Regions from separate parts of the Oerskovia sp. 140933 genome, predicted to be linked through region 2. Evidence: predicted binding sites of a transcription regulator. Region 2 holds the regulator's gene; each other region holds the start of a gene.

Region 1 (3,270 bases), on a different contig from region 2:
GGTGACGACCGTCGCTCGCCGTGCGACGCAGCAGCCCGGCGACCTAGGCTCCGAAGGGAGCGGGGCGACCGCGCGAGACGGTCACGCCGGCCCGCTCTCGAGCCACGACACCACACGATGCGGAGAACCATGGCGCGCAGGACCATCGTCATCACCGGGGCGAGCGACGGGATAGGCGCCGCAGCCGCCCGGCAGCTCACGGCGGAGGGGCACGAGGTCGTGGTCGTCGGGCGCTCGCCCGAGAAGACCGCAGCCGTCGCACGCGAGCTGGGCGCCGACTTCCTCGTGGCGGACTTCGCGCGCCTGAGCGACGTGCGGGCGCTCGCGGCGGACCTCCTGGAGCGCTACGAACGGATCGACGTCCTCGCGAACAACGCGGGCGGCATCATGGCCGACCGTCAGGTCTCCGAGGACGGTCACGAGCTCACGTTCCAGGTCAACCACCTTGCCCCGTTCCTCCTCACGACGCTGCTGCTCGACCGGCTCGAGGAGAGCCGTGCGAGCGTCGTCAGCACGAGCAGCGCCGCGCACCGGATCTTCAGCGACTTCCACCTCGACGACCTCGAGTCCGAGCGCGGGTACGCGCCGAACACCGCGTACGGCAACGCGAAGCTCGCGGTGAACCTGTTCACGCGCGAGCTCGACCGCCGGTACCGGGCGTCCGGGATCTCGGCCGCGGCGTTCCACCCCGGGGTGGTCGCGACGAACTTCGCGGCGACGTCGACGAGCAGCATGCGCGTCCTGTACCAGAGCGTGCTGAGCCGCTTCCTGGCGTCGTCGGCCAAGGGAGCGGACACGCTCGTGTGGCTCGCGACGTCGACGCCCGGGGTCGACTGGGAGCCCGGGAACTACTTCGTGAAGCGCAAGGTCGCCACGACCCACCCTCTCGTGGGTGACGCGCGGCTCGCGGCCGAGCTGTGGGACGTGAGCACGGCCATGGTCGCGGACGCGGGGGAGCCGGGCGCCGCCGCCTGACACCGGTCGCCCGACAGCGACCAGCGACCGTGGACAGCACGACGGGGCCGGTGCTCTCGCACCGGCCCCGTCGGTCTCACCGCACCGCAGGCTGAAGGGGGGTGGCCTGTGGCCGGGAGTCTGGGACCGTCAGGACGCGGAGGTCGTGACCTCGATGCGCTGCGGCGTCGTGCCGGCGTAGACGCCGGAGACGGTGACGGTCAGGACACCTGCGTCGTAGCGGGCGCTGATCGCGTCCGCGTCGGCGGCCTTGGGGAGGGTCACGACGCGGTGGAACGCGCCGTAGCGGACCTCGCGGACGCGACGGCCGTCGGCCTCCTCGGCACGCTCGTCCTTGCGCTCGCCGCGCACGACGAGCTTGCGGCCCTCGACCTCGACCGTGACGTCCTGGGCGGGGTCGATGCCCGGCAGGTCGAAGCGTGCGACCAGGTCCTCGCCGTCCTGGTAGACGTCGGCGTGGGCCGGGACGCCTGCCACGGGGCGCGGGGTGAGGAGGTCACGCAGGGCGCGGTCGAATGCGGGGCCGGTGGTGAGGGTGGTGGTCATGGTGACTCCTTCGGTCGGTGATGAACCTCTGACCGGTACAACTTGAGTCGCCTACGCTCAATTCCAGATCTGCGTTCGCCGTCGACGAACACCCCCCGGGTGCCGAACCCGAGGTTCGTCGGGCACCAGGGACCAGTCGCCTGACGAACGTCGGGTTCGGCGCCGGGCGTCAGCCCAGCACCGCGACCAGGAAGTCGCTGTCGTCCGCGAACGGCCGCAGGTCCCACGTCGAGAGCTTGAGCTGGACCTCGAGCCCGGCCTCGGCGGCGTCGGCGAAGAACGCGTCGAACGCGTACCCGCGCCCGGCCCCGAACCCGACCACGGCCCGTCCCCCCGGCGCCAGGTGGGCGCGGAAGCGGCGCAGGACCTCGACCTCGGTGCCCGGCGCGAGGAACGTCACGACGTTGCCGGCGCACACGATCACGTCGAACGGTTCTCCGACCCCCACGGCGGGCAGGTCGAGCTCGGCGATGTCCCCGACGAGCCACGTCGACCCGGGGTGGTCGGCCTCGGCGGCCTCGATGAGCACGGGGTCGACGTCGACGCCCACCACGGTGTGCCCGCGCGCCGCGAGCTCGGCGCCCACGCGGCCCGGTCCGCTCCCGGCGTCGAGGACCCGGGCACCGCGCGGCAGCATGGCGTCGACGAGCCGTGCCTCGCCCGCGAGGTCGGCTCCCTGGGCGGCCATGGCGCGGAACCGTTCGACGTACCAGGTCGAGTGGGACGGGTTCACGGCGGTCTTCTGCTCCCAGCGCGTGGGGTTGGCCTTGCTCACCGGTGGCTCCTCGGGGTCGGGCGGGTGGTCGGGCCCGGCCGAGGCTCGGGAGCCCGGTCGGGCGGAGCCTCGACCGTACCTCCGTCCTGCGCGCTCACCGCCGCCGTCCGGGGCGGGCGACCCGCGGTCTCAGCGGCCGGACGGCCCGTCGACCACGAGGTTGCCCGCGGTCCAGAACGGGGTTGAGGTCGTCATCAGCCTCATGGCGACCTCAACCCCGTTCTCGGCACCTAGGGGTCCGCGGCTACTGGCCGAACACCTCCAGCACGGGCGTTTCGCCATCGACGAACCGGACGAACTCCCCCACAGTCGACGGGGACCGCAGCGCCTGTGCGACGACCAGTGCGACGTTGCCGCGAGACGTCCTCCCCTCTTCGGCGTCGACCGTGATCATGCCCGTGGCGTCGTCGTTCGTCAGGGTCCCGGGGCCGAGGATCGTCCAGTCGAGGTCGGTGCCGCGCAGGTGGTCGTCGGCGGCGAGCTTCGCGTCGGCGTACGGGAAGAAGCTGCTGTCGGACGCGACGCCATGGTCCGGCACCGAGCCGATCCACGACACCATGACGTACCGCTGCGCCCCGGCGGCCGCGGCGGCGTCCATGGAGCGGATCGCGGCATCCCGGTCGACGGCGTAGGTCCGCTCCGGGCTCCCGCCGCCGGCCCCGGCGGACCACACGACGGCGTCGTGGCCGCGCAGCGCCTCGGTGATCTCCTCGGTCGACGCGTGCTCGACGTCGAGCAGCAGGGGGGTCCCGCCGAGCTCTTCGACGAGCGGGAGCTGCGACTCCGAGCGGACGATCCCGCTCACCTCGTGCCCGTGGTCCGCGAGCAGGGGGACGAGCAGTCGGCCGACCTTGCCGTGGGCGCCGATCAGGGCGATCTTCATGGTTCTCCTCCGGTTGCGTGCGGGCTGTCCCTCCACCGTGCACCGTGGAGGCCGGGGCCGCCTGCTGAGGCGGCGGGCGTCCTACTCCTCG
Region 2 (3,270 bases):
ACCCGGCCGCGACGTCGGCCACGGTCAACATGGTCATCGAGCCGGGCTACCGGATCGGCGAGAGGATCGTGCGCGCGGCGCGCGTGTCGGTCGTCGGACCGGAGTAGGACGGCAGGTGGGTGCGGTGTCCTGAGGGACGCGGCACCCACCGGACCCGGAGGCCCGACGACGGAGCCCACCTTCCGCGTGAAGGTGCGGCTCCGCCGTCGGGCACCGGGAGCAGGACACCGATGGACGTAAGCAGGAACTGCCGGCCCCGGGGCCGGTGACACACCGATGAGAGGAGGCGCCTTGACCGGTCAGGACTGGATCGAGAAGGACTTCTACGCCGCGCTGGGCGTCCCCAAGGATGCCGACGACGCCGCGATCAAGAAGGCGTACCGCAAGCTGGCCCGCACCTACCACCCCGACCAGAACCAGGGGGACGCGAAGGCCGAGGCCAAGTTCAAGGAGATCGGGGAGGCCTACGCGGTCCTGTCCGACCCCGAGCAGCGCCAGCAGTACGACGCGATCCGGGCCATGGCCGGCGGGGGCGCCCGCTTCTCCGCAGGAGCCGGCGGTCCCGCCGGTGGAGCCGGGGGGTTCGAGGACATCTTCGGCGGCATGTTCGGCGGTGGCGGTGGCGGCGGTGGCGGCGGAGGCCGCGTGCGGTACTCCACCCAGACCGGCGGAGGCGGCGGCTTCGAGGACATCCTCGGGTCGATGTTCGGCGGCGGGGGAGGCCAGACCGGCTTCCGCCCCAACGCCGGGTACCAGCGCCCGCAGCCCGGCGCGGACGTGCACTCGTCGGCGACGCTCGGGTTCCGACCCGCGGTCGAGGGGTCGACCGTCAACGTCACGACCGAGGGCCGCACCATCACGGCCCGCATCCCGGCGGGGGTGCGCGACGGCCAGAAGATCCGGCTGCGCGGCAAGGGCCGCCCCGGTGTCGCGGGCGGACCGCCCGGCGACCTGGTCATCACGGTGCACGTCACGCCGCACCCCGTGTTCTCGGTCGACGAGAAGCACAACCTGCGCCTGACGGTCCCCGTGACGTTCGCGGAGGCCGCGCTCGGCTCGACCATCGAGGTCCCGACGCTCGACGGCAAGCCCGTCAAGGTCAAGGTCCCCGCGGGCACGCCGTCCGGCCGGACGCTGCGCGTCAAGGGCAAGGGCGTCAAGACCGCCAAGGCGACGGGCGACCTGCTCGTCACGATCCAGGTCGTCGTGCCGCAGAAGCTCTCGAAGACCGCCAAGGAGGCCGTCGAGGCGCTCGCCGCGGCGACCGACGGCGAGGGCGACGTGCGGTCCGACGTGTTCGCGCGCGCAGCAGACTAGGGGACTGGTAGCGGTGCTGCGGGTCGGACCCGCGGCACGGACCGGTCGGAGCACGAAGCAGCGAGAGGAGGCAAGCATGGCCAGGAACGAGTCGCCCGCAGGGAACCACCTGCCGTTCAACGCGTACGACGACGCCCCCGTGCTCGCCATCTCGCAGGCCGCGGTGCTCGCGGGGATGCACCCGCAGACCCTGCGCCAGTACGACCGCCTGGGCCTCGTGACGCCGCGACGCACCATGGGTCGGGGGCGCCGGTACTCGCAGCGGGACGTCGCCAAGCTGCTCGAGGTCCAGCAGCTCTCCCAGGAGGAGGGCATCAACCTGGCGGGCATCCGTCGGATCCTGGCGCTCGAGGAGCAGGTGGGTCGCCTGGAGGCCCGGCTCGACGCGATCTCGACGCAGCTCGAGGGAGGCCGCGTGTTCGCGGCGGGGGTGAGCGGCGACGTCGTCATGGTGCCGCGCGGACGCCGGGTCCGGCGCCGCAGCGCGGAGGACGTCGGGCGCGTCGTCGGCGGGCAGGACACCGAGACCCGGGCGCTCGTCCTGTGGCGGCCCGGGCGCGGGGACTGACCCTCTGTCGACGTGCCCGGACAGGACGATCCACGGCCCGGCCCGCAGCATCCGGATTCCCGCGACGAGCATTTACGTGCGTTCCGCGTCACGTAAAAATGGCGGAATTCCGCCGAAGTGAGTGAGGCCTTGCTTCCTGTACAAGGGATGCGGCAAGGAATACCGTGAAGGAAATGCACGGTTGAACGCCCTCCCCTTCGAGCAAGGAGAAGTCCCATGAGCAGCCTGATGGAGTTGCCCCAGGTCGTCGAGTGTTCGATCGACGGCTGCGGATACAACCACGAGCACGGCTGCCACGCCGGCGCCGTGACGATCGCCGCGCACGGCACCGACGCCGAGTGCGCGACGTTCATCCCGCTGACCGCCAAGGGCGGCCTGGAGAAGGTCATCGCCCACGTCGGCGCCTGCCAGCGGGGTGAGTGCGCGCACAACGAGGCGCTCGAGTGCAACGCCTCCTCGATCCGCGTCGGAGCCGGACCTCAGGGTGCCGACCACGCGGACTGCCTCACCTACGCCCCCCGCTGACCCTCGCGCCGACCCGGCGCGCCCCCTCGACGCCCCGCTCGTCCCTCGCCGGACGACGGGGCGTCGAGGCGTGGTGGCGTCAGCGCGACAGATCCTGGAGCATCCTGGCGGCGTCGGCGTGCTGCGGGGGAAGCGGCTCGACCCAGATGCGGGGAGGCCGACGGAGGATCGCGGTCACCCCGAACGTGAGGGCCGTGCGCTCGATCCTGTGCCGGAGCTCGGCGCGCAGCGGGGCGAGGTCGGTCGTGCGCACGCAGAGCGCGGCGTAGATGCCCCCGCCGAGGGTCGCCACGGGATGTCCGAGCCCGAAGGTCTCGGAGAGGACCTTGCCCATGGCCGCCGCGCGAGCGACCTTCTGCCACCCGTCGATCCGCTCGATCGCGACGTCCACCATGACGAGGCAGTGGGTGGTCGAGGCCGGCGCCCCGAGCCGGTCGGCCACCCCGTACGTCTCCTGGAGGCGCTGGACGAGGTACGGGACCGTGACGAGACCGGACCGAGGGTCGGTGGTCGGCGGGGCCCCGGGGACCAGCTCGTTCCCCACCGCCCACCCGGTGCTGATCGCCCGCAGCACGCGTACGTCGGGGGCCGTGCCCCAGAGGTCGAACAAGCAGGTGAGGTCGTCGATCGTCTCGCCGATGCTGATGCCGTCGCGGCCGCGGGCCTCGCCGAGCCGCTCTGCTGCGGGAGCCGGGCACCTGGCGTCCGTGATGGCTTCGACGAGCGCCTCGACGGCAGGGTGGTACCAGTCGCCAGGCCGCAGCCAGACGCTGTTCGTGCTGGCCGCCTGCCACTCGTCGAGCAGCGAGGCGACGGCTGGCTCGGGGTAGCCAGGTCGTAGGTCCATACCCATGAGACGT
Region 3 (3,270 bases), on a different contig from region 2:
GCCTCGGCCTGCTCGGCCTCCTGGAGCTGCTCCTGGAGCTGCGGGATCTCGCCGTACTGGATGCGGCCCGCGGTCTCGAGGTCGCCCTCACGGATGGCGCGCTCGACCTGGACGCGCAGCTCGTCGAGCCGGGCGCGCAGGTCGCCGACGCGGTTGTGCCCCGCCTTCTCGGCGTCCCAGCGCGCGGTCAGCGCGGACAGCTCCTCGCGACGGTCGGCGAGGTCGGCCCGCAGCTTCTCGAGGCGCTCGCGCGACGCGGGGTCGTCGGACTCGGAGAGCACGACCTCCTCCATCTCGAGGCGCGTCACGGCACGCTGGAGCTCGTCGATCTCGATGGGCGAGGAGTCGAGCTCCATGCGCAGGCGCGACGCGGCCTCGTCGACCAGGTCGATCGCCTTGTCGGGGAGCTGGCGGCCCGTGATGTAGCGGTCGGACAGCGCGGCCGCGGCCACGAGCGCCGAGTCCGCGATCGTCACCTTGTGGTGCGCCTCGTAGCGCTCCTTGAGCCCGCGCAGGATCGCGACCGTGTCCTCGACCGAGGGCTCGCCCACGAAGACCTGCTGGAAGCGGCGCTCGAGGGCGGGGTCCTTCTCGATGTGCTCGCGGTACTCGTCGAGGGTCGTCGCACCGACCAGGCGCAGCTCGCCGCGGGCCAGCATGGGCTTGAGCATGTTGCCCGCGTCCATGGCGCCCTCGCCGCCCGCGCCCGCACCGACCACGGTGTGGAGCTCGTCGATGAACGTCACGACCTCGCCGTCGGAGGACTTGATCTCCTCCAGGACGGCCTTGAGGCGCTCCTCGAACTCGCCGCGGTACTTGGCACCCGCGACCATGGCCGCGAGGTCGAGCGAGATGAGCTTCTTGCCCTTGAGGGAGTCGGGGACGTCGCCCGCGACGATGCGCTGGGCCAGGCCCTCGACGACGGCCGTCTTGCCGACGCCGGGCTCGCCGATCAGGACCGGGTTGTTCTTGGTGCGGCGCGAGAGGACCTGCACGACGCGGCGGATCTCCGAGTCGCGCCCGATCACGGGGTCGAGCTTGCCCTCGGCCGCAGCCGCGGTGAGGTCCTGGCCGTACTGCTCGAGCGCCTTGTAGGTGCCCTCGGGGTTGGGGCTCGTGACGCGGCCCGAGCCGCGGACCGCGGGCAGCGCGGAGCGCAGCGCGTCGGCCGTGGCCCCGGCGTCGCCGAGGATCTGCGCGGCGGTCGAGGAGCCGGCGGCGATCCCGATGAGCAGGTGCTCGGTCGAGACGTACTCGTCCCCCATGCCCTGGGCCTCCTTCGAGGCCAGGTCGAGCGCGGCGGAGGTCGCGCGCGAGGCCGTCGGCTGGGCGACGGCAGAGCCGCTCGCGGTGGGCAGCGCGACGAGCGCCGCACGCACCCGCTGGCCGATGGCCTGGGCGTTCGCGCCCACGGCCTCGAGGAGCCCGACGGCGACGCCGCCCTCCTGCGTGAGGAGCGCGGCGAGGAGGTGGACGGGTTCGAGCTGGGGGTTGCCCGCGGCCGAGGCGGTCTGGATCGCCTCGCCGATGGCTTGCTGGGACATGGTGGTGAACTTGGTGTCCATGGGGTCTCCGGTACTTCAAGGGTCTGGGTCTACCTGAACAACACTGGGCTGACTTGAGCCTATTCCACTCAACTCTGTCCGTCATGTCACGATGCGCCCCGCCGTCGGGGTGTCGCGGGGCCGCAGGGCGCTGAGGACGCGACGTCTCGGACCTCCTGCCACCATCGCACCGGACCCCTCGGACCGCACCCCGGCGCGGCGGGGGCCGCGCGCCGTCACGACGGCTCGACGTCCGGGCCGTGCTCGCCCTGACAGGCCCGCACGCGCGGTGGACAATGGCGGCACCGCGGCACCGCCCGAGTCCGCGACCGAGAGGCAGCACCCATGACGCACGGCTGGCAGCAGGACGTCCTCGGACCCGACTGGGTCGCCCGCACGCTCGACCTCCCCGGCGGGGACACGGCGACCCTCGTCCGCAAGGCCGTCGCCCCCCTGCCCGACGGCGCCGCACCCGCAGGTGCACGGCCCACCTCCGCGGCGCCCACGCCGGGCCAGGCACCGGCCACCCGCTCCCCGACGAGCCCGGCCACCGGCGCGGTGCCCGCCGAGGGCGAGCGCCGCCGTCGGGCCGTGCTGTACGTCCACGGGTTCGTGGACTACTTCTTCCAGACGCACCTCGCCGACGCGTTCGAGGAGCACGGCTACACCTTCTACGCGATCGACCTGCGCGGCTACGGCCGCTCGCTCGCGCACTGGACCGAGGCCGGCAAGGACCCCAACATGGTCACCGACCTGAGCCTGCACGCCCAGGACCTCGACGCCGCGGCCGCCGTCGTCCGCGACGAGGGGCACGACGAGCTCGTGGTCCTCGGCCACTCGACGGGCGGCCTCATCGCGAGCCTGTGGACCAACGCGCGGCCCGGGAAGGTCACGGCCCTCGTCCTCAACAGCCCGTGGTTCGACCTCAACTCGTCCTGGTTCGACCGCGTGGTCTCCACGCGGGTGATCGACGTCGTCGGGCGGTTCGCCCCCCGGCTCGTGGTCGGCTCGCTCGACGAGGCGTACGGGCGGGCCCTGCACACCGGGACGGGCGGTGAGTGGACCTACGAGCTCGGCTGGAAGCCGCACGAGGGCTTCCCCGTCCGGGCCGGCTGGCTGCGCAAGATCCGGCGCGGCCACGCGCAGGTCGCGCGCGGGCTGCACGTGCAGTGCCCCGTCCTCGTCCTGACCTCGACACGGTCCGGCCCGAACAAGGGGCACCACCCCGAGATCCTCACGACCGACAGCGTCCTGGACGTCCAGCACATCAAGGACCGCGCCCCGCGGCTGGGCGACGACGTGACGCTCGTCGAGATCGAGGGCGGCGCCCACGACCTCGTCCTGTCCCCCGAGCCGGCGCGCAGCGCGTTCCTCGACGAGGTGTTCACCTGGCTCGACGAGCGGCTGCCCGGCTGAGGCCGCCGTCAGGGGCTCGGGTCGCCCGGCACCAGGGACGGCTCGCTCGCGGGTGACACCGAGACGACCGCACCGACGATCACGGCCGCCGACGTCGCGCGGCGCTCCAGGGCGTCGATGCGCTCGGCGACCAGGTGCTCGTCGTCGTCCCCGACGAGGTCGACGCTCGCGACCAGGTAGAGCGACCGCGGCCCCACGTACTCCAGGCGCAGGTACGTGACCCGGTCGACCTCGGGGTCCGCGAGCAGCTCGCGCAGCACCGCGTCCCGCGTCGCGGCCCCCGCGGTCTCCCCGACGAGGAAGCGACGGT

The links. Region 2 encodes HspR, which represses chaperone genes until heat shock. Its sites were predicted from a motif close to AAGTTGAGTCNNNNNGACTCAACTT; they were not measured.
Region 1: the regulator HspR is predicted to act here: its motif matches at 1,561-1,585, upstream of NHG27_RS08520 (Hsp20/alpha crystallin family protein).
Region 3: the regulator HspR is predicted to act here: its motif matches at 1,616-1,640, upstream of clpB (ATP-dependent chaperone ClpB).

What each region holds. Positions count from the first base shown of each region.
Region 1 is NZ_JAMXIO010000012.1:53,008-56,277, reverse strand. It holds gene NHG27_RS08525 (SDR family NAD(P)-dependent oxidoreductase) at 130-975, shown strand; gene NHG27_RS08520 (Hsp20/alpha crystallin family protein) at 1,105-1,521, opposite strand; gene NHG27_RS08515 (class I SAM-dependent methyltransferase) at 1,691-2,296, opposite strand; gene NHG27_RS08510 (SDR family oxidoreductase) at 2,541-3,179, opposite strand; gene NHG27_RS08505 (organic hydroperoxide resistance protein) at 3,261-3,270, opposite strand, start outside.
Region 2 is NZ_JAMXIO010000007.1:101,545-104,814, reverse strand. It holds gene grpE (nucleotide exchange factor GrpE) at 1-107, shown strand, start outside; gene NHG27_RS06035 (DnaJ C-terminal domain-containing protein) at 292-1,317, shown strand; gene NHG27_RS06030 (heat shock protein transcriptional repressor HspR) at 1,394-1,885, shown strand; gene NHG27_RS06025 (DUF1540 domain-containing protein) at 2,102-2,410, shown strand; gene NHG27_RS06020 (hypothetical protein) at 2,490-3,257, opposite strand.
Region 3 is NZ_JAMXIO010000008.1:50,985-54,254, forward strand. It holds gene clpB (ATP-dependent chaperone ClpB) at 1-1,565, opposite strand, end outside; gene NHG27_RS06420 (alpha/beta hydrolase) at 1,890-2,960, shown strand; gene NHG27_RS06425 (cation diffusion facilitator family transporter) at 2,969-3,270, opposite strand, start outside.